DNA from 2 places in the Pedobacter roseus genome. Region 2 is predicted to be linked to the other one. Evidence: riboswitches for the same ligand, from Rfam matches in the RefSeq annotation. Region 2 holds a riboswitch; the other holds the start of a gene.
What was found. A riboswitch is a leader RNA that binds a small molecule or an ion and turns the genes downstream of it on or off. The one in region 2 is predicted to bind cobalamin.
Positions count from the first base shown of each region.

Region 1: it holds a riboswitch for cobalamin, as region 2 does, so the genes downstream of both, metE (5-methyltetrahydropteroyltriglutamate--homocysteine S-methyltransferase) here and H9L23_RS10845 (TonB-dependent receptor) in region 2, are expected to answer to the same signal.

Region 1 covers NZ_CP060723.1:5,360,124-5,372,751, reverse strand. Annotated here, with positions in the region: gene H9L23_RS22140 (NAD(P)/FAD-dependent oxidoreductase) at 1-875, opposite strand, end outside; gene H9L23_RS22135 (zinc metallopeptidase) at 959-1,654, shown strand; gene apaG (Co2+/Mg2+ efflux protein ApaG) at 2,149-2,535, opposite strand; gene dusB (tRNA dihydrouridine synthase DusB) at 2,571-3,578, opposite strand; gene H9L23_RS22120 (CPBP family intramembrane glutamic endopeptidase) at 3,622-4,548, shown strand; gene H9L23_RS22115 (putative signal transducing protein) at 4,529-4,735, shown strand; gene H9L23_RS22110 (phosphatidate cytidylyltransferase) at 4,783-5,592, shown strand; gene H9L23_RS22105 (class I SAM-dependent methyltransferase) at 5,718-6,386, opposite strand; gene H9L23_RS22100 (acyl-CoA thioesterase) at 6,448-6,834, opposite strand; gene metE (5-methyltetrahydropteroyltriglutamate--homocysteine S-methyltransferase) at 6,950-9,283, opposite strand; cobalamin riboswitch at 9,479-9,687, opposite strand; gene H9L23_RS22090 (M14 family metallopeptidase) at 10,301-12,628, shown strand, end outside.
Region 2 covers NZ_CP060723.1:2,591,109-2,603,736, forward strand. Annotated here, with positions in the region: gene H9L23_RS10825 (PKD domain-containing protein) at 1-112, opposite strand, end outside; gene H9L23_RS10830 (PKD domain-containing protein) at 171-1,304, opposite strand; gene H9L23_RS10835 (YncE family protein) at 1,340-2,476, opposite strand; gene H9L23_RS10840 (YncE family protein) at 2,486-3,613, opposite strand; gene H9L23_RS10845 (TonB-dependent receptor) at 3,610-5,646, opposite strand; cobalamin riboswitch at 5,742-5,937, opposite strand; gene H9L23_RS10850 (serine hydrolase) at 6,021-7,268, shown strand; gene H9L23_RS10855 (sigma-54-dependent transcriptional regulator) at 7,374-8,777, shown strand; gene H9L23_RS10860 (chloride channel protein) at 8,940-10,730, opposite strand; gene H9L23_RS10865 (RluA family pseudouridine synthase) at 10,806-11,528, opposite strand; gene H9L23_RS10870 (response regulator transcription factor) at 11,838-12,527, opposite strand.

The sequences.
Region 1 (12,628 bases), 2.8 Mb from region 2:
TCGAAATCAATGTTTCTTCCACCGCCCAATAAAATCCGACCATTTATATTTCTGAAATAATAAAAACCTTTATCATAATGGAACGTGCCTGCTACTTTTAAATCTTTAATGGGTTTGGTAATTAAAACCTGACCGCGGCCCGGGTTAATCTCAATACCAGGAAAAAGATCTTTTATAAAGGCATTGGTTGTAACAATCAACCGTTTACAGCAAAAGTTTCCGTTTTTGGTGATCAGGCAGGAACCTTTTGATTCTTCCTCAATTTGATCTACCCTACAATTATTAAAAATGCTAATGCCCAGCTGCTGTGCATATCGGATTAAAGCAAACATCATTTTACCACTATCAATCTGAGCTTCATAACGGTTTTCGATTAAAGTACTTACACCTTCGAAACCAAAGGAACTGATCTTTTTATTGCTTAAACCAAAAGCATTGGATCCAACAACATCGTTAACAAGACGGTTAAAATGTTCAATTTTGGATACACCTGTTTCAACCAAAAAATTATCTCCGTTTTTAAATAATTCGTATCCACCTAAACATTGGTAATCTATGGCATTATCGCCCAGTAAATTGCGTAGTTTGAGCAGGCCTTTCCAACGTTTTTCAATGAGCGCTGAAAGTTGATCGACACCAATCATTTCTTCCTGTTCAATCAGTTCAGAAATGCTCCCAAAACAGGCAAAACCGGCATTTTTTGTACTTGCGCCTGTAGGTAAAAATCCCCTTTCGAGGATTGCTATTTTTAAGGAAGGAGCTGTTTTTTTGAGGTGGATGGCTGCGTTTAATCCAACAATACCGCTACCAATAACAATGGCATCATAATTACAAAAAAATGATTCTTTTTCCCAGTATGAAAGCTCGGTTGGCATAGCATAAATGTACTGTTTTTTAACACCAAAATAATATGGGAACGCTTTTTGATATATGCCGGATGAAAAACATACATAAGAAAATGGGAGTTTATTTAATATTAATCATCCCGGTATTATTGTTGAGCATGTTTGTACAATGGCGTTTTAGAAACAAGTTTTCTATGTACGCCGAAATGCAATTAAGCTCAGGTTTATCGGGCAAGGAGGTAGCAGAAAGAATGCTGCATGATAATGGGATATACGACGTGAAAGTGATGAGTACCGAAGGGCAATTAACAGATCATTACAATCCAACAGATAAAACCGTTAATTTAAGTACAGATGTTTATTACAGCCGAAGCGTGGCTGCAGCTGCAGTGGCGGCTCACGAATGTGGGCATGCTGTACAACATGCAAAATCGTACAGCTGGCTTAACTTAAGGAGCACAATGGTTCCGGTGGTAAGCATATCATCCAATCTTTTACAATGGGTATTATTGCTTGGTGTAATGTTACTGGCTTTCTCAGTAACACCAGTTGTTTTGGCTATTGGAGTGGTAGGATTGGCATTGGTAACGGTATTTAGCATTATTACTTTACCGGTTGAATTTGATGCCAGTAACCGGGCTTTGGCCTGGTTAAAAAATAACAGCGGCGTAATGCAAACACAGGAAGAAAATGCACAGGCTAAGGATGCACTTTGGTGGGCCGCCATGACTTATGTGGTAGCTGCTGTGGGTGCGCTTGCTAACTTACTCTACTATGCATCAATGCTTTTTGGAAGAAGCAGGGATTAAAGGATATCCAATTATGAAAAATACAACTCGGCCGGGATCATAATCCTGGCCGTTTTTGGTTTGATGATATTTTAATGAAGTTTTTTTGGAAAGCAGTTTTCGGTGGAAATAGGAAAGCTTCTGTCCAGCTCTACGTTCTTTCCGACAAAACCTGTGAAACAAGCAAGCACAAAATAAAAAAGTAAGAACAAGTGCTTAAACCGGAACCACTTCGATCAGGTTTAGGTGGCACGGTAGGTTATACTATTTGGGTTGCAGGGTTGGGGGAAGAAGATTTTACGCCATGCTGTTAAACCTTTAATATTAGCAGAAACACTGCAATTTAAACCTGATTGACGTGAAAAGCCCGGAGCGAAGCGAGGACTTGAAATGAAAAGTAGGACTAACATTAAATTGGAATGCTGAAATTGCTTTTCTAACCTAAGTAATCATATTAACTGTATAGATTTCTCCCTTTCGCTGCGCTTCAGTCGAAATGACGGTTCTTCGAAGGATTAATTTAATTTATAAGGGGCTACTAATTGAAATTCGGGTATATCGACATCGAATTCTGAACCATCAATATCGCGTTTCATCAGGTAAGTGCCCTTCATGCTGCCCATATCGGTTTTTAGGTTACAACCCGAAACGTACACATGGGTTTCGCCGGGTTGGATAATAGGTTGTAAACCAACAACACCTTCACCTTCTACTTCCCTACGACTGGAGTTAGAATCGAAAATTAACCACTGGCGGCGCATTAACTGTACAGCATAATCAGAAAGATTAGAAATTTCTACGCGATAAGCGAACATAAAATGTTCGTTGGCCGGATTTGAATATTCTGGCTGGTAAACTGTTTCAACTGAAACTTTAACCCCATCTGTAATAGCTGTAACCATGATAATAACGAATGTATGAAAAAAGCTTTCAAAAATCAAGCCAGTACCTTAGTAGCATCGTAGTTGGCAAATTTTTCTGCCACTTCTTCTAAAATGCTGTAAATGTTATTGATATCGGGCTCGGCCACTAAACGCATGCGGTATGGTTTAAAATCGGGCAGACCTTTAAAATAATTGGCATAATGGCGGCGCATTTCGAAAATTCCGGTTTTAGGACCTTTCCATTCCAGTGATTTATCCAAATGGGTACGGCAAACTTCAATGCGTTCTTCAATGGTTGGTCCGGCAAGGTGTTCGCCGGTTTTGAAGAAGTGTTTTACCTCGCGGAAAATCCATGGGTAACCAATAGCTGCCCGGCCGATCATAATGCCATCTACCTCATATTCCATGCGCCAGTTGGCCGCTTTTTCAGGACTATCTACATCACCATTGCCAAAAATCGGGATTTTGATGCGTGGATTGCGCTTAATTTCGCGGATAAGCGCCCAATCTGCTTCGCCTTTATATAATTGTGCCCTTGTACGGCCATGGATGGTAAGTGCCTGGATGCCCACATCCTGTAGTCGCTCGGCAACTTCGTAAACATTTTTAGTGTTATCGTCCCAGCCTAAGCGGGTTTTAACGGTAACGGGTAAATGCGAAGCTTTAACTACAGCATCTGTCATTTTTACCATTTTATCAATATCCTGAAGCAGACTAGAGCCCGCACCTTTACAAACTACATTTTTTACGGGGCAGCCGTAATTAATGTCGACTAAATCTGGTCCGGCGGCCGAAGCAATTTCGGAAGCTTCGCGCATGTGTTCAATATCGCCACCAAAAATCTGGATACCGATGGGTCTTTCATATTCGAAAATATCAAGTTTTTGTATGCTCTTCGCTGCATCCCGAATCAAGCCTTCCGAAGAAATAAACTCGGTATACATCATATCAGCCCCGTTTTTTTTGCATACGTAACGGAAAGGCGGATCGCTTACATCCTCCATTGGAGCGAGCAATAAAGGGAACTCACCTAAATCAATATTTCCTATCTTAACAGACATTTTCTATCTTCAACGATTAATAAAACATACAAAGGTACAAATAATGAATTTTGTAACACCCATCCGCAAAGGCAGCCACCCACTTTTACAGATATTTTTACTTTGCGTTTACTGGGCCGTTGGTGCGGTAATATGCACATTATTAGGCTTTATAGCAGTTGCAATTGTTTATGGCACCTCTATATTTGGCGAATTTGGTGCCATTATGAGTGGCGACCCTAAATTTATCACAGCCTTAAAAATAATCCAGATTTCTAGTTCTATAGGAATGTTTATTTTACCTCCTATCGTTTTAGCGTATACAGAAGGACAAAAACCGAATACTTTTTACAGATTTAACAAGCCTAATTTTCTTCCTTTTGTTTTGGTTTTTGCCATAATGGTGGTGAGTATGCCTGTTATGGAATGGGTAGCGGTTGTCAATCAAAAAATGGTACTACCTGAGTTTTTAAAGGGACTGGAAAACTGGATGAAAATGAAGGAACAGGAAGCCATGAAAATGACCATTCAACTGATTACGGTGAGGAATAACTGGGATTTTGTGGTTAACCTGGTGATGATTGCGGTATTGCCTGCTATTGGCGAAGAGCTCTTTTTCAGAGCTGGGCTGCAAGGCTCGTTACAAAAAATGTTGGGTAATCATCACATTGCCATTTGGAGCGCAGCTATTATTTTTAGTGCGATCCATTTCCAGTTTTATGGATTTTTGCCACGCATGTTGCTGGGCGCAGGCTTTGGCTACCTGTATTATTACAGCGAAAGTATCTGGTATGCCATGCTGGCGCATTTTTTAAACAATGCTTATGCGGTTTGTGCTGCTTTTTATATGCAAAAGCATAATATGCCACTTGATAAAGCTGATGAACCGATCGGTTTTCCGTGGTATGGCTATTTAATTAGTGCAATAATTACCATAGCTTTGTTTAAATTTTTTAAAGATAGCGCAACACGTGAGCGAAAATTGGGTTAAAGTATATACCACCAGCAATGCCTTTGCGGCCGAGGTATTAAAACAGGGATTAACAGAAGCCGGCATACCAGCGGTAACGATAAATAAACAGCTCTCGGCATATAATATTGGCGAAATAAATGTTTTGGTGAATAAGGTCGATTTCGATAAGGCCATAGAATACATTGTTGAAAACGAAATAGAATAACATGTTAAACACCGTCCATTTTACATTCCCCATCTTACCTTTTTAGCATGAAAACCAGGGCAATAACCGCTTTCTTTTTTACCATTGTAATGCTTGGCTCGATCCTTTTGGGGAGTTATGCATTTACTGCATTTTACCTAATTTTAAGCGTTTTATCTTTATTCGAATTTTATAAGTTGATTAAAAATTCAGGCATCAGGCCACACCGGAATATTGGTTTGGTTGCCGGATCTTTGATATTTTTAATGGCAGCAGGTTTACATTACTTAAAATATGATGTGAAATACCTGTTGCTTTGTATTCCTTTAATTTTCTCGGTTTTTATTACCGAGTTGTATAAGAAAAACAAAATTCCGTTCGCCAATATTTCTTACACTTTTGTTGGTTTTGTTTACGTAACGATTCCTTTTTGTTTTTTTCACGCACTCGGCTTCTTAAAAAACTGGAACGAATATAACTTTCATCTTCCACTGGCCTTTTTATTAATGCTTTGGGCAAATGATACCGGGGCCTATCTTTTTGGTGTAAAATACGGTAAACGAAAACTGTTCGAACGCCATTCGCCAAAGAAAAGCTGGGAAGGTTTTTTTGGAGGGATGTTTACCAGCGTGCTGGTTGCTTTTGGCCTGTCGTTCTGGTTTACAGAAAGTCCGGCATGGGTATGGGCTGGTATGGCCTTATTAATTGCAAATTTTGGTACACTGGGTGATCTGGTAGAATCGATGCTTAAACGCAGCTTGGATACAAAAGACAGTGGCGGATTATTACCAGGACATGGCGGTTTGCTAGATCGTTTTGATGGGTTGTTGTTGGCTGCACCGGTGGTTTATGCCTATTTGTATTTGATTTTGTATTAGATTAACCACAAAGACACGAAAGCACAAATAAATGAGGTTCATATTAATGTAGTTTGTTATTAGCGATGCAATCGCTATTCTCGCTAATCCTCGTTACAAACGAGGACTATGATTTTTCTATAGATTTATTTAGTGGAAGCAACCACAACATAATATTCTCTTTCTACCTGCTCACCTGTTTTACTCTGTACCTGTTCTAATTTTTTAAGGGTATTTTTAATTTGGAAGCCAGCACTTGCCAATAACTCCTGTACTTTTTCTACCTCATAAAGCGTAAAACCATAAGCAGTAAAAGGAAGATTTTGCATAAAATTTTTATCTGCAAAGCATAAGGCAAGGATGCCGTTTGGTTTTAAAGTGCGCTTAATTTCATTAAGGTATTTACTTGGATTGCTCCAGAAATAAATGGTATTGACGGTAAAAATTTTATCGAACTGATTATTTTCAAAGGGTAGCGTAGCTCCATCCGTTAGCTCAAAATGGACAATACCTTTATCAACAAAATCCTGATTGATTTTTTCTGCTTCGGCAATAATTGTTTCTGAAATATCAGCTCCATAATACTTTAAATTTTCCGCTTTTGATAATAATTGAGCAATATGCCCACCATTTCCATGGCCGATTTCTAAAATGGTATTATTGTTTTGTAGGTTTAATGCAACAATGGCCGAGCTGGTCATTCCAAGATTACTGGCGTGCATCATCTCGCCTGTTTTAATGCCATGTTCGCCTTCAGGACAGCCCAATTGCTTCGCAATATTTTTTAAATCTTCTTCAGAATGTTGATGCTCCATAATCAAATTTAAAGATTTAAACCTGATGATTTTTATACCATCTTAGCTAAAACTTATAACATTATTTGATTACCTGTACCGGTTTTTTGTTTTCATCGATGGCTACAAAAGTAAAATCGCCATGTACGGCCAGTTCCCTTCCTTCGGCATACATCTGCTCAATGTAAATTTCTACATTAACCTTTAAACTGGTATTCCCAACATGGCTTACTTTACCAATAAGCTCTATGATGGTACCCGCTGGGATTGGTTTTTTAAAATCTATCCGATCGCTGCTTACCGTTACCATAATCTGGCGGCTAAAACGTGTGGCGGTAATAAAAGCAACTTCGTCCATTAAATGCATGGCGGTGCCGCCAAAAAGCGTATCGTAATGGTTGGTTGTATTTGGGAAAACGGCTTTAAAAATACTGGTTTTTGAGTTTTCTATTCTTTCTTCTAAGGTCATGAGGGTAAATATATGATGAGTAAAAAGCTTTGACAACTTTCTGATTAGAAAGTTGTCAAAGTAAGGGCTTGCTTCAGAGAAAACTGTCGTCTCTCTGGGGTAACAATTGAGGCAATTAATTTGCCTGAAGATCTGCTGATAGTACTTCTTCCGTTTTACGCATCTCTTTTGCCGCTTCAACCATTTCGATCAATGCTTTTTTGGTTTCGTCCCATCCGCGGGTTTTTAAGCCACAATCAGGGTTTACCCACAGTTGCGCTGAAGGAATAACGGATTTTGCTTTTTTCAATAATTGAACCATTTCTTCCCGCCTCGGAACCCTTGGGGAGTGGATATCGTATACACCCGGACCAATTTCGTTTGGATATTTAAAATCGGCAAAAGCGTCTAATAGTTCCATCTGCGAACGTGAAGTTTCAATCGTGATCACGTCAGCGTCCATATCGGCAATGTTCTGGATGATATCGTTAAATTCAGAATAACACATGTGCGTATGAATCTGTGTATCGTCTTTTACGCCACTAGCCGAAATTTTAAAGGCTTTAACCGCCCAGTTCAGGTAATTTTGCCAATCTGCCTTGCGCAAAGGTAAACCCTCTCTAATGGCGGGTTCATCAATCTGAATGATTTTAATACCTGCATTCTCCAGGTCGCAAACTTCATCTCGGATGGCTAAAGCAATTTGTGTACAGGTTTCTGATCGTGGCTGATCATTACGTACAAACGACCATTGTAAAATGGTAACCGGACCAGTTAACATACCTTTCATGTATTTCGAAGTAAGCGATTGCGCATAAGCGGTCCACTTCACTGTCATAGGTTCTGGTCGCGAAACATCACCAAAAATGATTGGTGGTTTTACACAGCGCGAGCCATAGCTTTGTACCCATCCGTTTTTAGAGAAAGCGAAACCATCTAATTGCTCACCGAAGTATTCAACCATGTCGTTACGTTCAAATTCCCCATGTACGAGTACATCCAGGTCGATTTCTTCCTGCCATCTTACTGCTTTTTCGGTTTCCAGCTCAATTAGATTATCATATTCTTCAACAGTAAAAGTTGCGTTTTTAAGCTTGGCCCGCCAGCTTCTTACTTCTGCTGTTTGAGGGAAAGATCCGATGGTGGTGGTAGCATAAATGGGTAGATTAAGCTCCTGTTGTTTGATTTTTCTTGCCGAAAATGGACTCAGACGTTCGACATCCTGCTCTTTTAAGGCCGAAACACGTTCTTTTACTGCCGGATTATGGATGATCTTTGAAACTTTACGGTTAGCGATTGCAATTTTGTTTTCCTCCAGCTTTTGCAGGGTAGATGCAGGGCTTTCGTTCGTAATGAGTTTTTTTAAGGTAGCCAGCTCAGCAATTTTTTGCTTTGCATAGGCCAGCCATTGTTTAATTTCTGCCGATAAATTTTTTTCGTTGGTTTCATTGTCCAGATCAACCGGTGAGTGGATTAATGAACAGGATGGTGCAATCCATACTTTATCTAAGCCTCTTTTTTCAACCGCCTGATTAATGATAGAAACAGATTTTTCAAAATCATTCTTCCAGATGTTCCTTCCGTCTACCAAACCTAAAGAAAGGGTGGTATCCTCTTTTAACAAAGCTAAAACGTTGTTTAACTGATCTTCAGCACGTACCAGATCGATATGTAAAACATTTACCGGCAATGAAGTAGTTAAGGCAAGATTGTTACCTAAACCCTCGAAATAAGTTGCTAAAACGATCTTTAACCTTGGGAAAGCTTTTCTAATTTCCTTATAAACATATTCGTAAGCTTTTTTGTCTTTTTCGGTTAAATCTAAAGTCAAAAATGGTTCATCAAACTGTACATGTTCTACATTCAAAGCATCTAAACGAGATAAAATCTCGATATAAACCGGAAGCAGGTTTTTGATCAGGTCTATTTTTTCAAATCCGGCTTCTTTTTCCTTGCCCAATAAAAGATAGGAAACCGGGCCGATTAGAACCGGTTTGGTGGTAATACCCAATTGTTTGGCCTCGTAAAACTCATCGATGATTTTAGTTGAGAAAAGTTTAAAAGGCTGGTCTTTGTAAAACTCTGGCACAATGTAGTGGTAATTGGTATCGAACCATTTGGTCATTTCCATCGCTACTACATCCAATCCTTCTTTTTGGTAACCTCTTGCCATGGCGAAATAAAGATCAAGTTCTTCATTCCCTTTTTTCAGGATTACCTCGTTATACCTTTTCGGGATTGCCCCAAAAGTTAAGGAATGATCGAGTACATGATCGTAAAAAGAAAAATCGTTTGATGGAATCACATCAATGCCTGCTTCTTTTTGAAGTTTCCAATTTTCGTGGCGAATGTTTTTGCCCACCTGAAGTACATTTTTGTACCCAGTTTTATCTGCCCAGTAATTTTCGCAGATTTTCTTTAATTCCCTTTGACTACCTATTCGCGGGTAGCCCAGATTTTGCGTTAGCATCTCTTTTAAAGATTAAGTAAATAAATCGTTTAAAAGCTCAAAACCGTATTTTTTAATAATTTCTGTTCAAAATAAAAAGGAAAGGTTATGGCACAGCCTGCCCACTTATCAGCAAAAAAGCTTAAAGCAAGCATATAAAATTTTAATTTTATTGTGTGCAATCAGACCTGACCAATTACTTTATAACGCGAAAGTACCGTCAATTCAATATAGGCAGGTCTCCTGACTTATTCCCGATCTTATCGCCTTCCCATCCCGGTAAAACGGCACAGTGGCATGAATGATAAGACCGTTGTCTTTTTACTAAAAGACAGAATTTACAGTTGCGCGACAGCTCGTGATTTGCACACGATTCCCTATTAATCCCGGGTATAATTCCGGGAACCTGTATCGGTTGATGAAAAATAAAGTTAAGAACTTACATCAGTACAAATGTATGGATTAGGATTTAAAGATTAAGGTATTTTTGTAAGCGTTGATTTTACCACCTCTCATCAGTTAGAGACTATGTGGACATATATAGTAAATATTTTTTCGCTCTATGCCGCGGAGGCATGGTACTTTGGAGCGCCAAAGTACCCAAAGCGCTTTGTCAATCCAACAAGGAGCCTCCACACGACCTCTCCCTCATCAAAAACAACGGCACTTTGTTTTGTTCGTTGATGCTAATTGAATGTTTTTGCAAATCTGAACACAAAACCACTGCGTTAAGGTTTGATTGTGCTAAGGGGTTCTGTCCTGCATCTGTTTTTTTGATTTCCCGCTCTTGGGATTGACGACGTTCTTCGGTATAACCTGTTCGTTTTTTCAAAGCAAGCCAACATAGTGCCTTAAAAAATTTCAACGACGCGTTACATAATAAATTAGGTGAACGGGCATAAACACTTATATCTGTGTGCATCCTTTTTATCTGTGGTTAATAGTGTGCTCATGGAATCACTTGTAACAAATTTACAGCAAGCCGTTTTTGGTGCTGATTCTCTATTATATTTGGTTACCTAACTAAACACCCTTATTATGATAAAAAACTACTTTAAAGGGCTTTGCATTGCTTTTTTAATGGTAAACAGCTATGCAGTGCTGGCGCAGGAGGTACCAACGCCAAAATCTCATTTCGGTTTTGATATCGGCGACGATTATCAATTGGCCAATTATACCCAAACAGAAGCGTACTTTAAAAAGCTTGCAGCAACTTCTAACCGTGTTAAACTGGTTGATATCGGGAAAACCGAAGAAGGAAGAAGTCAATATATGCTGATTGTTTCTTCACCTGAAAACCTAAAGAAATTAGATCGTTATAAAGAAATTTCACAACAACTGGCCCATGCCGAAATTACGCCTGAGCAGGCCAAAGCATTGGCACAGGAAGGAAAAGCAGTAGTTTGGATAGATGGAGGCCTTCATGCAAACGAGGTAGTTGGTGCCCATCAATTGATCGAAACAGTATATGAATTTGCTTCCAGAACTGATGCTGAGACCTTACGTATTTTAGATAATGTAATCATCTTGTTTACACATGCCAACCCCGATGGGCAGGAATTGGTGAGCAATTGGTACATGAGGGATAAGGATCCAAAAAAACGAACAACCTCCGGACTGCCTGTTTTGTATGAGAAATATGCGGGACATGATAATAACCGCGACTTCTTTATGTTAAACCTTAAAGAAACACAAAATATCGGCCGTCAGCTTTTTGTAGAGTGGATCCCTCAGATTATGTATAACCACCATCAGGCTGGTCCTGCGGGAACAGTTGTTGCTGGTCCGCCTTATCGTGATCCTTTTAATTATGTTTTCGACCCTACGATATTAACCAGTTTAGATGCTGTGGGAGCGGCGATGCACAACAGGATGAATGTAGAAAACAAGCCTGGTTATACGCAGCGTGGCGGCTCGGTTTATTCTACCTGGTACAATGGTGGATTAAGAACTACAACCTATTTCCACAATATGGTTGGGCTTTTAACAGAAATTATCGGGAACCCTACCCCTTCTGAAATTCCATTGGTTCCGTCGCGTTTACTGCCAAGCGGTGATTCGCCAAATCCAATTACGCCTAGAAAATGGTATTTTAAAAACTCAATCGATTATTCAGTTTCTTTAAACTATGCGGTTTTAGGTTATGCACAGCGTTACCGCGACGAATTATTGTACAACATTTATCAAATGGGCAGAAATTCGATCGAAAGAGGCAAAAAAGATACATGGTCTTTCTCTCCAAAGAAAATTGAGGCCATTAATAATGCTGCAAAGGGCGAAAAAGGTGCCCCCATTGCTGGTGGAGATGCTGATTTTGGACCAAGGAGACAGATCAGTATGAAAGCTTTTGATACGGTAATGAAAGCTCCTGCAAACCGTGATCCACGGGGTTATATTTTATCTGCAGATCAGCCCGATTTTAACTCTGCCATTAAGTTTTTAAATGCATTGATCAGAACGGGAATTGTGGTACAAAAAGCAACCGCTTCATTTGCAGTTGCAGGTAAAAATTATCCTGCGGGAAGCTACGTGGTAAAAACTGATCAGGCTTTCCGTCCACATGTGTTGGATATGTTTGAGCCTCAGGATCATCCAAACGATTTTAAATACGAAGGAGGTGCGCCAATTCCACCTTATGATGCTGCCGGATGGACTTTGGCTTATTTAATGGATGTTAAATTCGACCGTATTCTGGACGACTTTTCAGGTCCCTTTGAAAAAAATCCTTATGGGGAACTTTTAAAACCAGAGAATAAACTGCCAAATGGATCAGAATATGTATTAAGTGCAGCACAAAATGATTCTTATTCCGCAGTTAATGATTTATTGAAAAACAAAGTTGAGGTTTACCGCTCTTCTGAAAATGGAGATTTTTATGTTTCATCGGCAGGAAAACCGGTATTGGAAAAAGCAAACATTAAACTAAAAACGGCTGCTGCCCCTAAAAATAAAATTAAAGTTTCGACAGCCAGAATTGCACTTTGGGATACCTACGGTGGTTCAATGGCCTCGGGTTGGGTGCGGTTTTTAATGGAACAGTATCATTACAACGCCACAGTAATCTATCCTCAGGATATTGATGCCGGAAACTTAAAATCTAAATACGATGTGATCATTTTTGTAGGTGGTGCAGTTCCATCGGTTCAGGGCGGCGCCAATGGAAACAGATCTTTCGGACCAAAGGCAGATGAAATTCCACAGGAATTTAGAAACCGTTTAGGCAGGATTAACGCTGATAAATCAATCCCTGAGTTAAAGAAATTCTTAGAGGCTGGTGGCAATATTGTAACCATTGGCAGCAGTACCAACCTGGCTTATCACTTAAATCTTCCGGTACGCAATGCGATGGTAGAAATTGTAAACGGA
Region 2 (12,628 bases):
GTGTAGCAACGGGCTTTTCTCCTCCGCCATCTTTTTCAACTGCACTTTCTTTTTTACACGAAAAAAGCATAGCTGACAATATTGCCAAGGTTATTATAGGTTTTGTTTTCATATTAAGATAATTGAATTAGATAAGAGCGTTAATTCATTATAATCTTTTTCCTAGAAAGCTATTTGATGCCTAAATCCACAGCACCTTTTACTTCGGTAGATATTTCTCCAAGAAGTGTATTCCCTTTTTCCCTTTGTCCGGTATATACTTTCACGAAATCAATGGTATTTAAAGCTATTTTCTTTCCGTTTTTATCAAGGGCCCAATCTAAATCGAAGCTATTATATCTTTTAGTGGCATAATCATCATCTATCGACCAACTATCGGTATAACCCCATGGAAAAGCATTATTAATAAAAATACTTCCGTTTTTACCCCATGTAGAGGTCAGTAAGGTTCCTTTTAATGTTAATTTTTCCTGATCAGGCGCAAATTCAGGGTAGAAATTATGCTTGTGAAAATTGTTTACATCGTAGGTACCGCTATTTCCCTGATTATCCGTCCAGCTTACATTGGCAAAACCTTTTGGGTTGGTATAAGTGATTTCATAATTTTTAATGGTTAATGGATTGTTGTATTCGCTACCAGCCAGTTCATACCATTCATCATCAGGTTTTCCATTTCCATTAACATCCTGACTTACCATTACAATTCCCGGCTCAGCCCATGGTGTTGTACCACCAATCGGATTACCGTAAATAGCCAGATCTGCGCCTGTATTATTCACTACAGAATGATCGAAGCCAAAAATAATATAACCACCAAAGCCTCCTAAACTGATGAGACCGGTTTTGCTTACATCACCTATAATTTTTTGTGCACCAACCAGGCTGCCCAAACTCTCATTAATAAACTGGCCAGGTGCTGGCAAATATTCGAAAACAGCGGTGATATATTTGGTGCTATTGGGTGTAATTTCTACAACCGGAACCGGAACAGTTACTGTGTATTTGTGAGCAAACGAACCGGTGTTGTTACTTGCGGTATACTCAATAACATAAGTGCCGGCTTTACTTGGCGTAAAATCGTAATTATAGACACTGCTTACCACTTTACCATCCAACTTCCATTGGTGATTAAATCCAATGCCATTGTTAGTTCCTGCAGCAAAAGCGATTTTGGTATTTACTTTTGAAGTCATGGTTTCTACTTTGATGGTGAGGTTAACATCTGGTGCAACTTCAGTGTCTTTTTTACAACTGTAAATCAGGGTTGCAATACCGAGCATTACTATTAGATAAGTTTTTTTCATGTGTTATTGATTATATATTTTTTGGATGCTTTTTATTATTCGTATTTATAATTGTAATTGAATACGGCATGTTGCGGCAGCCCCGACGTTTTAAAGCTGAACTTTACTTTTCCATCTGTTCCAAAGCAATATGTAAGGCCTTCGCTGTTATTATAGTTATTGGCATCGGCAACCACTACCTCTTTGCTGAATGGATTAATGGTGATTCCGTAAATGGTATTGATAACCTGCCCATCAGTAATCAAACTTGCACCTAAGGCGCCACTAGTGGTATTAAGGGCTTTAATATCGGGGCTACTGTAAATATCTTTAGATAGATAAGCTGTTGATCCATTGATGGCAATAGCACCCAGATCATAGCTGTAGGATGCAATTTTGGTATCCGTAGCGCTGCTGATCCTATCCAGTGATGGATTGTTATTAATGATATAATCATTCCAGCATACCACGAACAAATCACCATTATCAGCCGCTTGTATCCTTACGGGATTATTGTTTACGGCAATATCTTTTGTTTTGGTAAAGGTTGCTAAATCGATTACTGATACCTTGTTTTTTGCTCCGTTCTGGTAATAAGGATGTGACGAATTGCATACATATAACTTGCCGTTAGCTACTGCCAGTTGTTCAAGTCCTTCAGATAGGGTAATTTCACCATCAATAGCCATTGATGCAGTATCGATACGGCTCACTTTTCCATCATATCTCGAAACGTAAGCTTTGTCTTTATAAAAAGCTACAAACCTTGGGACATAACCATCCGTTGCAGAATTAAATGGAATCCTTTTTAGTGATTTACAGGATTTGATATCAATAATATCCAAAAACGATTGTTTTGTACCCTGAATACCTGCTACGACGCAATACATTTTGCTTCCATATTGCTCTAAATCGTTTGCAGTTTCTCCTAATGATACACCATTTACCTGTTTGTAATAATCGGCAACTGCAGTTTTGGTTGCTACATCATAATAAGAAATGGCACTGTTATTATTCCCCATCAATCCTTCGCAAAGCATATAAATGCCTTTGGTTTCAGAGATTACAGGAACTTTTACTGCTGATGTTTTCGGTTTCTCAGGTTCTTCAACATCTTCCTTCTTGCATGAAGCAAGCAGTATAACCGCTGTAGTAATAAGGATTAAACCTGTTTTGGTGTAAAAATTTCTCATGGTATATATTTAGTTTATAAATGCAATGTGGGCTGGTATATCGCCAGTGGTAACCGACCATTTCAAGCGGCCTTCCGGACTGTAACAGTGTAATTTTCCGGGTGTAACATAATCTTTAGCATCGGTTACGTATACATCTTTACTGGTAGGGTTAACGGCAATTCCGTAAGGGATTTTAATGTCCTTGTCAGTACCGTCTGTAATGAATTTGCGCTCCATTATCGTTTCGTCCTTTACGTTGATCATGTTATAGCTAATTTTATTTTTACCCTCTATGTAGTTCCATTCTGTGCTATAGATATAGGCGTAATCATCATCAATAACCAGATTACCAGCGGCAATATTGAATACTTTTTTAATCTGATCGGTTTGCGTATCAATTACAAAAAGCTTTGAAGTGATGGTATAATAATCACCACGTGAGGTCACGTACAAATCGCCATAACGATCAGCTTTAATGCGATGCAGGTTAATGGCAACCTCAATGCGTTTAATTTCTTTAAGACTGGGTAGATCGATTACTGATACGGTATGCTCATAATCCGGCGGACTATAACCACCAGAATTGGCTACATATAATTTAGTGCCGATAATGGCCATTTCTTCCGGCTGTCTGCCTACCTCAACAGTACGGTTTATGATGAGCGCCGCCGTGTCTATCTCTGCCACAATACCATTCGGTGCCTTTGGATCGCCAACTTTACCTAAATAAGCACTTACATAAGCTTTGCCATTACTGAAAGTGATGTAACGGCAATTGGTGATATTGATTTGTCCGATTTTCTTTCCGGTTTTCACATTCAACACCTCAACTTTATTCGATACGTTAACCACTACATAAAGCTTGTTTCCATAACGTCCAATATCATTTCCCACATCGCCCAAACCTTTGGTTACCTCTGGGTTTACCTGATTGTACAAGTTGCGGGTATAAATGCCATTTACAAGGTCCATATAATCTAAAGAGGCCTTGTTCATATTCATATTGCCTTCATTAACCAGGTAAAAACCTTTAATAGCAGAAGTTGGCTCTGGTTCTACCCTGCTAATTTCTGAAGGCAAAGGCTGGGGATCTTTTCTACAGGCGCCAATAATCAGCAGTAGCAATATGTATATCGTAGATTTTAAAGGCCTCATAGCTTATAATTTAGGGTTAGCCTGTAATTTCTACCCGGCATAGGGAAATTTGGAATAAGGTCGTAGTATTGGTTAAGCAGGTTATTTACTTCACCATTGATATTGATACTTCCTTTTTTTAGTTTAAACTCATAACCAATGGCTGCATCATGGGTATACCAGGGCTCCATGTAATTATAAATGTTGTTTGCCCTTTGATTATATCGGAAACCTGTGTAAATAAAACCATAGTTTGCATGCCAGTTTTGGTAATCCAGGCGTGCTAAAAATGAACCACTGTTTTCGGGGATATAAGGAATCTGATCCTGATAAGTTTCTTCCAGTTTTGAAATTACATCGACTGCCTTTTGATAGGTGTAATTCAGTCCAATATTAACCAGTAGATCAGCAAAAGGCTCAAATGCGGTTTTGGTATTAATTTCTAAACCATGAATATCGACCAAACCGATATTGTACATAATCCAGCGGTACAGGTTTGCCCCCGGTTGTGCCACAATTTTATCTTTTACCCGATTGTAATAAACATCAGATTGGATATCGATAAACTTTAATTTATGGTTTTTAAAGTTTTTGAAATAAGTTATACCAACATCATATTGTTTAGTGTACTCAGGGTTTAAAAGTGTATTACCAATAAAAGTATAATACAGATCATTAAAAGTAGGCATCCTGAAAATGTCTTTATAAAATGCCCTGATCCTGATGTCCCGATCCTTTAACAACTTCCACGACAGCATTACCGTTGGACTAAAAACCTGCTTGTTACCCGCTGAAGAATATAATTTTACCTGATCCATTACAGTGGTGCTCAATAGATTTGCCTGGATGGTGAGCTGTTCTAGTGTTAGCGATGAACTTATCACATTTAAAAAGGTATTCCTGCCTGGGTAAGGAAAACGATAAATATTGGCATCCAATGTTTGATAGGTATAATCAGATGCATAAGCCACTTCCCAAACCGAATTGATTTTATATTTTCCAGAAACAGATAAGTATGCTTCCTGCTCTTTAAAGCGGTTATCTAAAAAGCCTGTGGTGGTTACATAATCGGGGTCTAAATAACGCTGATAAACATAAGCGTATTTTCCATTTACGAGAATGCTGAATTTATCGGATAGGTTTTTCTCTACACTCCCCTGGATAAAGAAATCGCGGTCCCATATTCTTTGCGTAAAATCGAACCTGTTGGCCACAATTGCACCTGGTAATCCCCTGTCTGATAAAAAAGAATAAGCTTGAGCGTGCCATTTTCCATTTTTAAATTTGCCAAACAATGCAGCCTGTAAGCGAAAACGTTCTACATCGCCATTATTTCTTACCGCAGTGGTATCAAAAACACCATTGGTATACCTGAATTTATATTTCCCATCGGCATGTATATATTCGGTACTGATACTGGCATTTAAATTCTGGTTAATTTTATAGCGATAAATTAAGGAAGGATTGATCAATCCAAACGATCCGCTTTTTAAACCCAGCTCAAATTGCTGTTGCTGGTTTCCTTCTAAATCAGGTTCTTTGGTTTTTAAATAAATGCTGCTTGCCGAAGCATAACCCTTAGCCGGAATAAGTAATTCTGGCTTTTGCCCGCTATATAAAGCAATTTCCTGGAGATTGCTAAGCGAGAATTTCCCTAAATCTACCTGCCCGTTCTGTGCATTGCCAATCTGGATGCCGTCTAAAAAAACTGAGGTATGGTTGGTGCCCAGGCTTCGAACATTTACGGTTTTTAAACCACCTATCCCACCGTAATCTTTCAATTGTACACCCGAAAAGTAACGGATGGCATCAGCCACTGATAAACTATTGATTCTTTTCAGATCTTCGCCAGATAAGATCTGAAGCGGTGTTGGTGATTTGCTTTGCTCGGTTAAACGGTACTCCCTGATCTGAACCTCTTTCAGCTGCGTTGCTTTTTTGGTACTGTCAGTTTGCGCATAGGTATTTAAAGGCAATAAAAATCCTGTCCACAAAATGGAAGAAAATAGAAAAAACCGCATTGTGCCCGCATAGGCAGAATGTTTTTGTGTCATTTTGATTGTGAGTTTAACCCACAGCCAACAGATGGAAAAGAAATGAAATACGGTTACGTAAGTACATCACCCCTTAGCTTCAATCCCCGAAAGCTATGAAATATAATGCTAAGGCAGGTCTTCTGACTTACTCCCGGGTTTCCGGCCTTCCCATCCCGACAAGTCGGAACAGTGGCAGATTGATTGGAAATCCGTTAAGGAGCTTACAGCTGCGGGACAGTTACAGATTTACACTGTATTCCCTTTTAATTCCGGGTGTAAAGCCGGAAACCAAAAGCGCTGCAAAGGTAGCAAAATTAAACAACATGTAAAATGGATGATGGAAACCGCTCTTTTTAACAGAAAAAGCTAAATTAGGATTCAAATTTCCCCCCATGAAAAGGATTTTAATTATTGCATTTTCTTTGATCAGCTTATCTGTTATGGCACAAAAAACCGATACCGTTTTCCTAAAGAAATTGATGGAGAGTAAACCCGAACTTTTTTCGGCTGTGCTCAATCACCCAGAACATAATCAAATACAGATTCTCTATACCCAAATAAAGCGTGACGCGAAGAATAAACCCACATTTAAAACTTTTAGCTACCATTTAAATCCGCATCATTATTTTTATCCTGCCAGTACGGTTAAACTTGCGGCCGTAATTTTTGCCCTCGAGAAAGTAAATAAGTTAAAAAATACTGGTTTAACCGCTAAAAGCACTATGATTACGGATAGTGCGTATAAAGGGCAAACCAAAGTTTTAAAAGATACCAGTGCTAAAAATGGTTTACCTTCTATTGAGCATTATGTTAAAAAAATTTTGCTTACCAGCGATAATGATGCCTTTAACCGTTTATTTGAATTTATTGGCCGTGCCGAAATTAACGAAAAATTAAAAGCAAACGGCCTAAACGATAGCCGGATTTTGAACCGTTTGGCTATTGGCGATGCAGGCGAATCAGCCAAACATACCAATCCAAATAAATTTTATAACGGAGACCAACTGGTGTATAATCAACCGGCACAATATGATCCAAAAGATTATGAACTGCAATTAACCAACCTGATAATGGGTAAAGGCTATTTAGACAGTGCCGATAAACTGGTGAATAGGCCATTTAGTTTGGCAGGAAAAAATGCCTTTGCCATCAACGATCAGCAAAAACTGATGCAGAAACTAATCTTTCCGGAAGCTTTTTCAGCTGATGAACGGTTTAGCCTGACTGCAGAAGATTATAAGCTGATTTACACCTACATGAGCAAATACCCAACGGAAAGTAATTTTCCAAAATATGATCCGAAAGAATTTTGGCCTACCTATGCAAAAATGCTTTATTACGGACGCGAACTGGTAACGCCAGATCCAAACATCAGGATTTTTAATAAATATGGCGACAGTTACGGTTTCATTATCGACAATTCTTATTTCGTTGATTTTAAAAATGGAGTTGAATATTTTCTGACTGCCGTTATTCAAAGTAACGAAGATGGAATTTTCAATGATAATAAATACGAATATGATACGGTTTGCTTCCCTTTTATGAAAAATCTTGGTCAAAGCATTTACAATCTTGAATTAAAAAGAACCAAAAAGCATAAACCAGATCTGAGTAAATTCAAAATGGATTACAATCACTAAAACCTTTCGCTTAATTGATGGTTTATAGCCTATAAATTGTATAAAAAACTATACATTAATTAAAAAATAATATATTCGCATTTCAAATAGAAGAATACATCTCTAATGGCTAAACTATTAATAATTGACGATGAGCGTGCGATAAGGAGTACTTTGCGCGAAATTCTGGAATACGAAAATTACGATGTGGAAGATACCGATAACGGTATCGACGGACTCGAAATGATCAAAAAAGGAAATTTCGATCTGGTTCTTTGTGATATCAAGATGAATAAGATGGACGGTATGGAAGTGCTCGAACAGGCACAACTTATCAAGCCAGATCTGCCTTTTATTATGATATCCGGACATGGAACCGTTGAAACGGCCATCGAAGCCAGTAAAAAAGGAGCTTTCGATTTCATCTCGAAACCACCTGATTTAAACCGTTTACTGATTACCGTTCGAAATGGTTTAGACCGTGGAACCTTAGTTACCGAAACCAAGGTTTTAAAGCGTAAAGCAAGCAAAACCCGTGAAATTTTAGGCGAATCGGAAAGTATTTCCAAAATCAAGGAAACCATCGAGCGTGTTGCCCCTACTGAAGCCCGTGTACTGATTACCGGCGCAAATGGTAGCGGTAAAGAACTGGTAGCCCGTTGGTTACACGAAAAATCAAACCGTGCAGATAGTCCCTTAATTGAAGTAAACTGTGCTGCAATTCCATCTGAACTGATTGAAAGTGAGCTGTTTGGTCACGAAAAAGGTTCATTTACCTCGGCTGTTAAACAGCGTATTGGTAAGTTTGAACTCGCCAATGGCGGCACTTTATTTCTGGATGAGATTGGCGACATGAGTTTATCAGCCCAGGCAAAAGTTCTTCGTGCCTTACAGGAACATAAAATTTCGCGTGTTGGTGGTGAAAAGGAAATTGAAGTAAATGTGCGTGTTTTAGCGGCGACGAATAAAGATTTATTAAAGGAAATTGAAGATGGTAATTTCCGTATGGACTTATACCACCGATTAAATGTAATTAATATCCATGTTCCACATTTAACAGAACGTACGGATGATATTCCTGTAATTGCACAAAACTTTTTAGAGAGTATCTGCAGCGATTATGGAATGCCGGTTAAGAAAATAAATGATGGCGGAATGGCTGCATTACAGGCTTTACCATGGACTGGTAACGTACGTGAGCTGCACAATATGATTGAGCGATTGATCATTCTAAGCGACAGGGTAATTACGGAAAATGATGTTCGTGCATTTGCTAACCCAGGTGGCGGAACAAATATAGGTGCGGCAACCAGTGCACAGATTGCCGGAGCAGGCGGTTCGGCATTAACCTCATCTTTCGATTCATTTAACAATTTCCAGGATTATAAAGACCACGCAGAGCGTGAATTTATCAAATTTAAACTGGAAAAAAACAATTGGAACGTATCAAAAACTGCTGATGAGATTGATATTCAAAGAAGTCACTTATACAGTAAAATAGAGAAATTCGGCTTAAAGAGAGCTGAATAAGTTGAAAAGTTTGAGGGTTGGAATGTTTGAAGGTTCTCCGGACAATATTCCAACCTTTTAGTTGAAATGTTTTAAAGTTTGAAGGTTGCAAGGGTTTCCGAGCTTGATTAAACGTTATAACAGCACATTTCAACTTTACAACATTGAACATTCTAACCCTTCTTATCCCATATAATCATTCTGCCTCATCAGCAATGCCCTGTATTTATTAAAGATTGCCGTTTTTGAAACAAAACCTAAATATTGGTTCTGTGCGGTAAGCACTGGTAAAATCCATACATTATCCTGTTCCATTTTCTCCAATACCATTTTAAGCTCATCACTTTCTGTAATCGTATTCGGTGCAGGCTGAACCAAATGAGAAGCCATTAAATTTCCTTTATCAGGATGGTTGATCATCTCATTAAATAACTCTTCGATATAAATAATACCTTTAAAATCACCTAATTCGTCTGTAACCGCACAGATATTTTTATGCGATTGCAAAATTTCATTCATCTTAACCGAAATCAGGTCATTCATCTGTAACTGAGGATAACTTTTCTCGATCAGGTATTTCAGTTTCATCTGGTTTAAAACCGTTGTATCCTTATCCTCGTGCGATAGTAATTCTCCTTTATCGGCAAGTGCTTTGGTATAAATGGAATGTTTTTGTGAACTGCGGTTAATAGCATAAGAAATTGCAGTGGTAATCATCAATGGCACCATTAAAATATATCCTCCGGTAATTTCGGCAATCAGAAAAATACCCGTTAAAGGGGCATGCATAATGGAACCTAAAGCAGCAGCCATACCAGCTACAATAAAATTAGAAACGTTTAATTGTGCTATACCCGAAAGGTTCACCACATAAGCAAAGATAAACCCGATTAAGCCACCCATAATTAAACTGGGCGCAAATGTACCTCCATTACCACCGGCACCTAAAGTAACCAGGGTAGCAATGGATTTCATAAAAATGGTAACTACCGTAAACAGCACAACTACGGCAGAAATTGAGCTATAATCGGCAAAAATACTATTATTGATCACCGTATGATAATCACCTTTAAGCAAGCCTTTTATCGTGATATACCCTTCGCCATACAATGTAGGAAATAGAAAAACCAATGCACCAAGCATTAAACCGCCTACAATTACTTTGGTGTAAGGATGTTTAATTTTATAGAACAATCCTTTTACTGCATAATTGGCTTTGGTAAAATAGATAGAGAATAAACCAATAAAACAGGCTAGAATAACATAGTAAAATAGGGCATTAACCTTCCACCCTTCAGTAACCAAAAAGAAAAGCTGTTGGGTATAAAATAACCTTGCCACTACTGCTGCCGTTGCCGCTGATAACAGAAGCGGAATAAATGCTGGAATGGTAAATTCAGGCAATAGAATTTCGATGGCAAAAACAATCCCCGCTACCGGGCTATTAAAAGCCCCCGCAATACCGGCTGCTGCACCACAGGCTACCAACATGGTAATTTCGCGGTATGATAAGCCCAATACACGGCCAAGATTGGAGCCAATAGCTGAGCCACTGGTTACAATTGGTGCCTCTAAACCTGTCGAGCCACCAAAACCAACGGTAACCGCTGCGGTTATAATCTGCGAATAAATGTTATGAGCTTCTACCTTACTCGATTTTTTTGAAATGGCATAAAGTAGCGGTGTTAAACCAGTTTCGAACTTAGTTTTACGGATAAAGTATTTAATGTACAAAACAGTTAAAAAGATACCAATCATTGGAAAAATGAAATACAGGTAGTATTTATATTTCCAATGCCAATCAGACTGAAGAAATTCTTCGATGTGATGGGTTAAACTTTTTAAAGCAGCGGCAGCCAATCCGGCTAAAACCCCGACAATTACAGCAAGGATAACTAAGAAATTACGGTTTGATATTTTAGATTTTCGGTACTGGTTAATCTTATCAAGGTAATTTACAAATCTGATGTACATTCTATTGTTTTTTAAATAGAGGGCGATGCCCAAAAGTAACAAAAACAAAGGGAGAAGCCAATTTAAAGGCTTCTTTTATGCATCAAATTTGTCCAATAATTTAATTAATGTTGCAAAATCCTTTGGGTATGGCGCATCGATCACAATATCCTGATCGTTGAGTCCTTTAAAAACCAAATGGCGGGCATGTAAAGCAAAACGTTTCATTATTGGTTGCTCCTCTTCACCCTTGGTTAATTTATAACCTCTTTTAATCGAGGAAAGAAAAACCGGTTTACCTTTATACATATCATCGCCCACAATAGCCGCCCTTTGTGTAGCCAGGTGAATACGGATCTGGTGCATTCTACCGGTAATCGGCTTACACTCCACCAAAGTATAGTGTTTATAGTATTTTAAAGAGTTAAATATCGTTTCTGCCCGTTTACCTTCAGCCCTATCAATGGTTACATTTTTATTGCCATCGTTTAAAATGGGTAGATCAACAGTTAAATCATCAAAAATAACATGTCCGTCTACTACAGCGTGGTAGGTCTTACTCACCTTTCTTCTTTCGAACTGCATCGAAGCATGGCGGTAACCTTCAGGATTTTTAGCGATAATTAAAGCGCCAGAAGTTTCTTTATCCAAACGGTGACAAACCTGTGCATCATCACTGTATTGTTTAGCTAAGCGCAATACATTGGTTTCTCCTGATCCACCACGCTCGTCAAGCGAGGCCAGAAATGGAGGTTTATTGATCACAATAAAATCGTTGTCTTCGAAAAGAATAAGGTCTTTAAAATTTGGAAATTTCAAACTGTGCTGTAATTAATGAAGCGCAAAAGTACGATTTTATTTTTTATTGGTTCAGAAATTAACCACAACTTTAACTTGATAATCTTCTTCTTGAGTAGTCAGTTTAATAAAAAAAGAAGTTTAGATAACGGCTTTGGGCGATTCGTCATTCCCACGCAGGTGGGAATCTTAAAGCCTATTGCATTACGATTCCCAATCAAGTTGGGAATGACGCGAAATTACAATGCATAAAAAAACACAGATTAAGCACCAGAAAAAAAATCTGTGTTAATCTGTGTTAATCTGTGTCTATCTGTGGTAAAAAAAAAATTAAGACAACTCAAACTTATAACCTACCCCTTTTACAGTTGATACATAAGTTTCGCCTAATTTTTCTCTTAGTTTGCGAATATGCACATCAATGGTTCTATTGGTTACCACTACCGAGTCTTCCCAGATATTTTTAAGGATCGACTCCCTGGTATAAACTTTTCCTGGTTTTGAAGCCAATAGGTATAAAAGTTCAAATTCTTTTTTGGCCAACACCACTTTGTTTCCACCTTGAAAAACCAGGTAAGCTTCGCGATCGATAACTAAATCACCGATTTCCAACTTGTTTTCAGATACTTCTTCTGTCCCTGTATTTCTTCTTAATATAGCATTAATGCGGCTAACCAAAGCACGCGGCTTAATTGGTTTTGCGATATAATCATCGGCACCAACGTTAAAACCTGCTATTTCAGAATATTCTTCACTTCTGGCGGTTAAGAAAACCATAAAGGTATTCTTAAATTCAGGAATTGCACGCATTAAACGGCAAGCCTCTATCCCATCCATTTTAGGCATCATAATGTCCAGGATAATTAAATCCGGATGAACCTTTTTCGCAACAGTAATTCCTTCCTGGCCATTGGTAGCTGTGAAAACCTGATAACCTTCTTTTTTTAGGTTATATTCAATAAGTTCCAGAATATCTGGTTCATCATCAACAATTAATATTTTCTGACCTGCGTTGTTCATAGTTAAATATTTGTTACGAAAGTAGTGTCTATGATGCAATATTTAGTTAAGCCTAAGTTAAGAAATTGTTAATTACTTAAATTAGTTTAACATGGAATTTG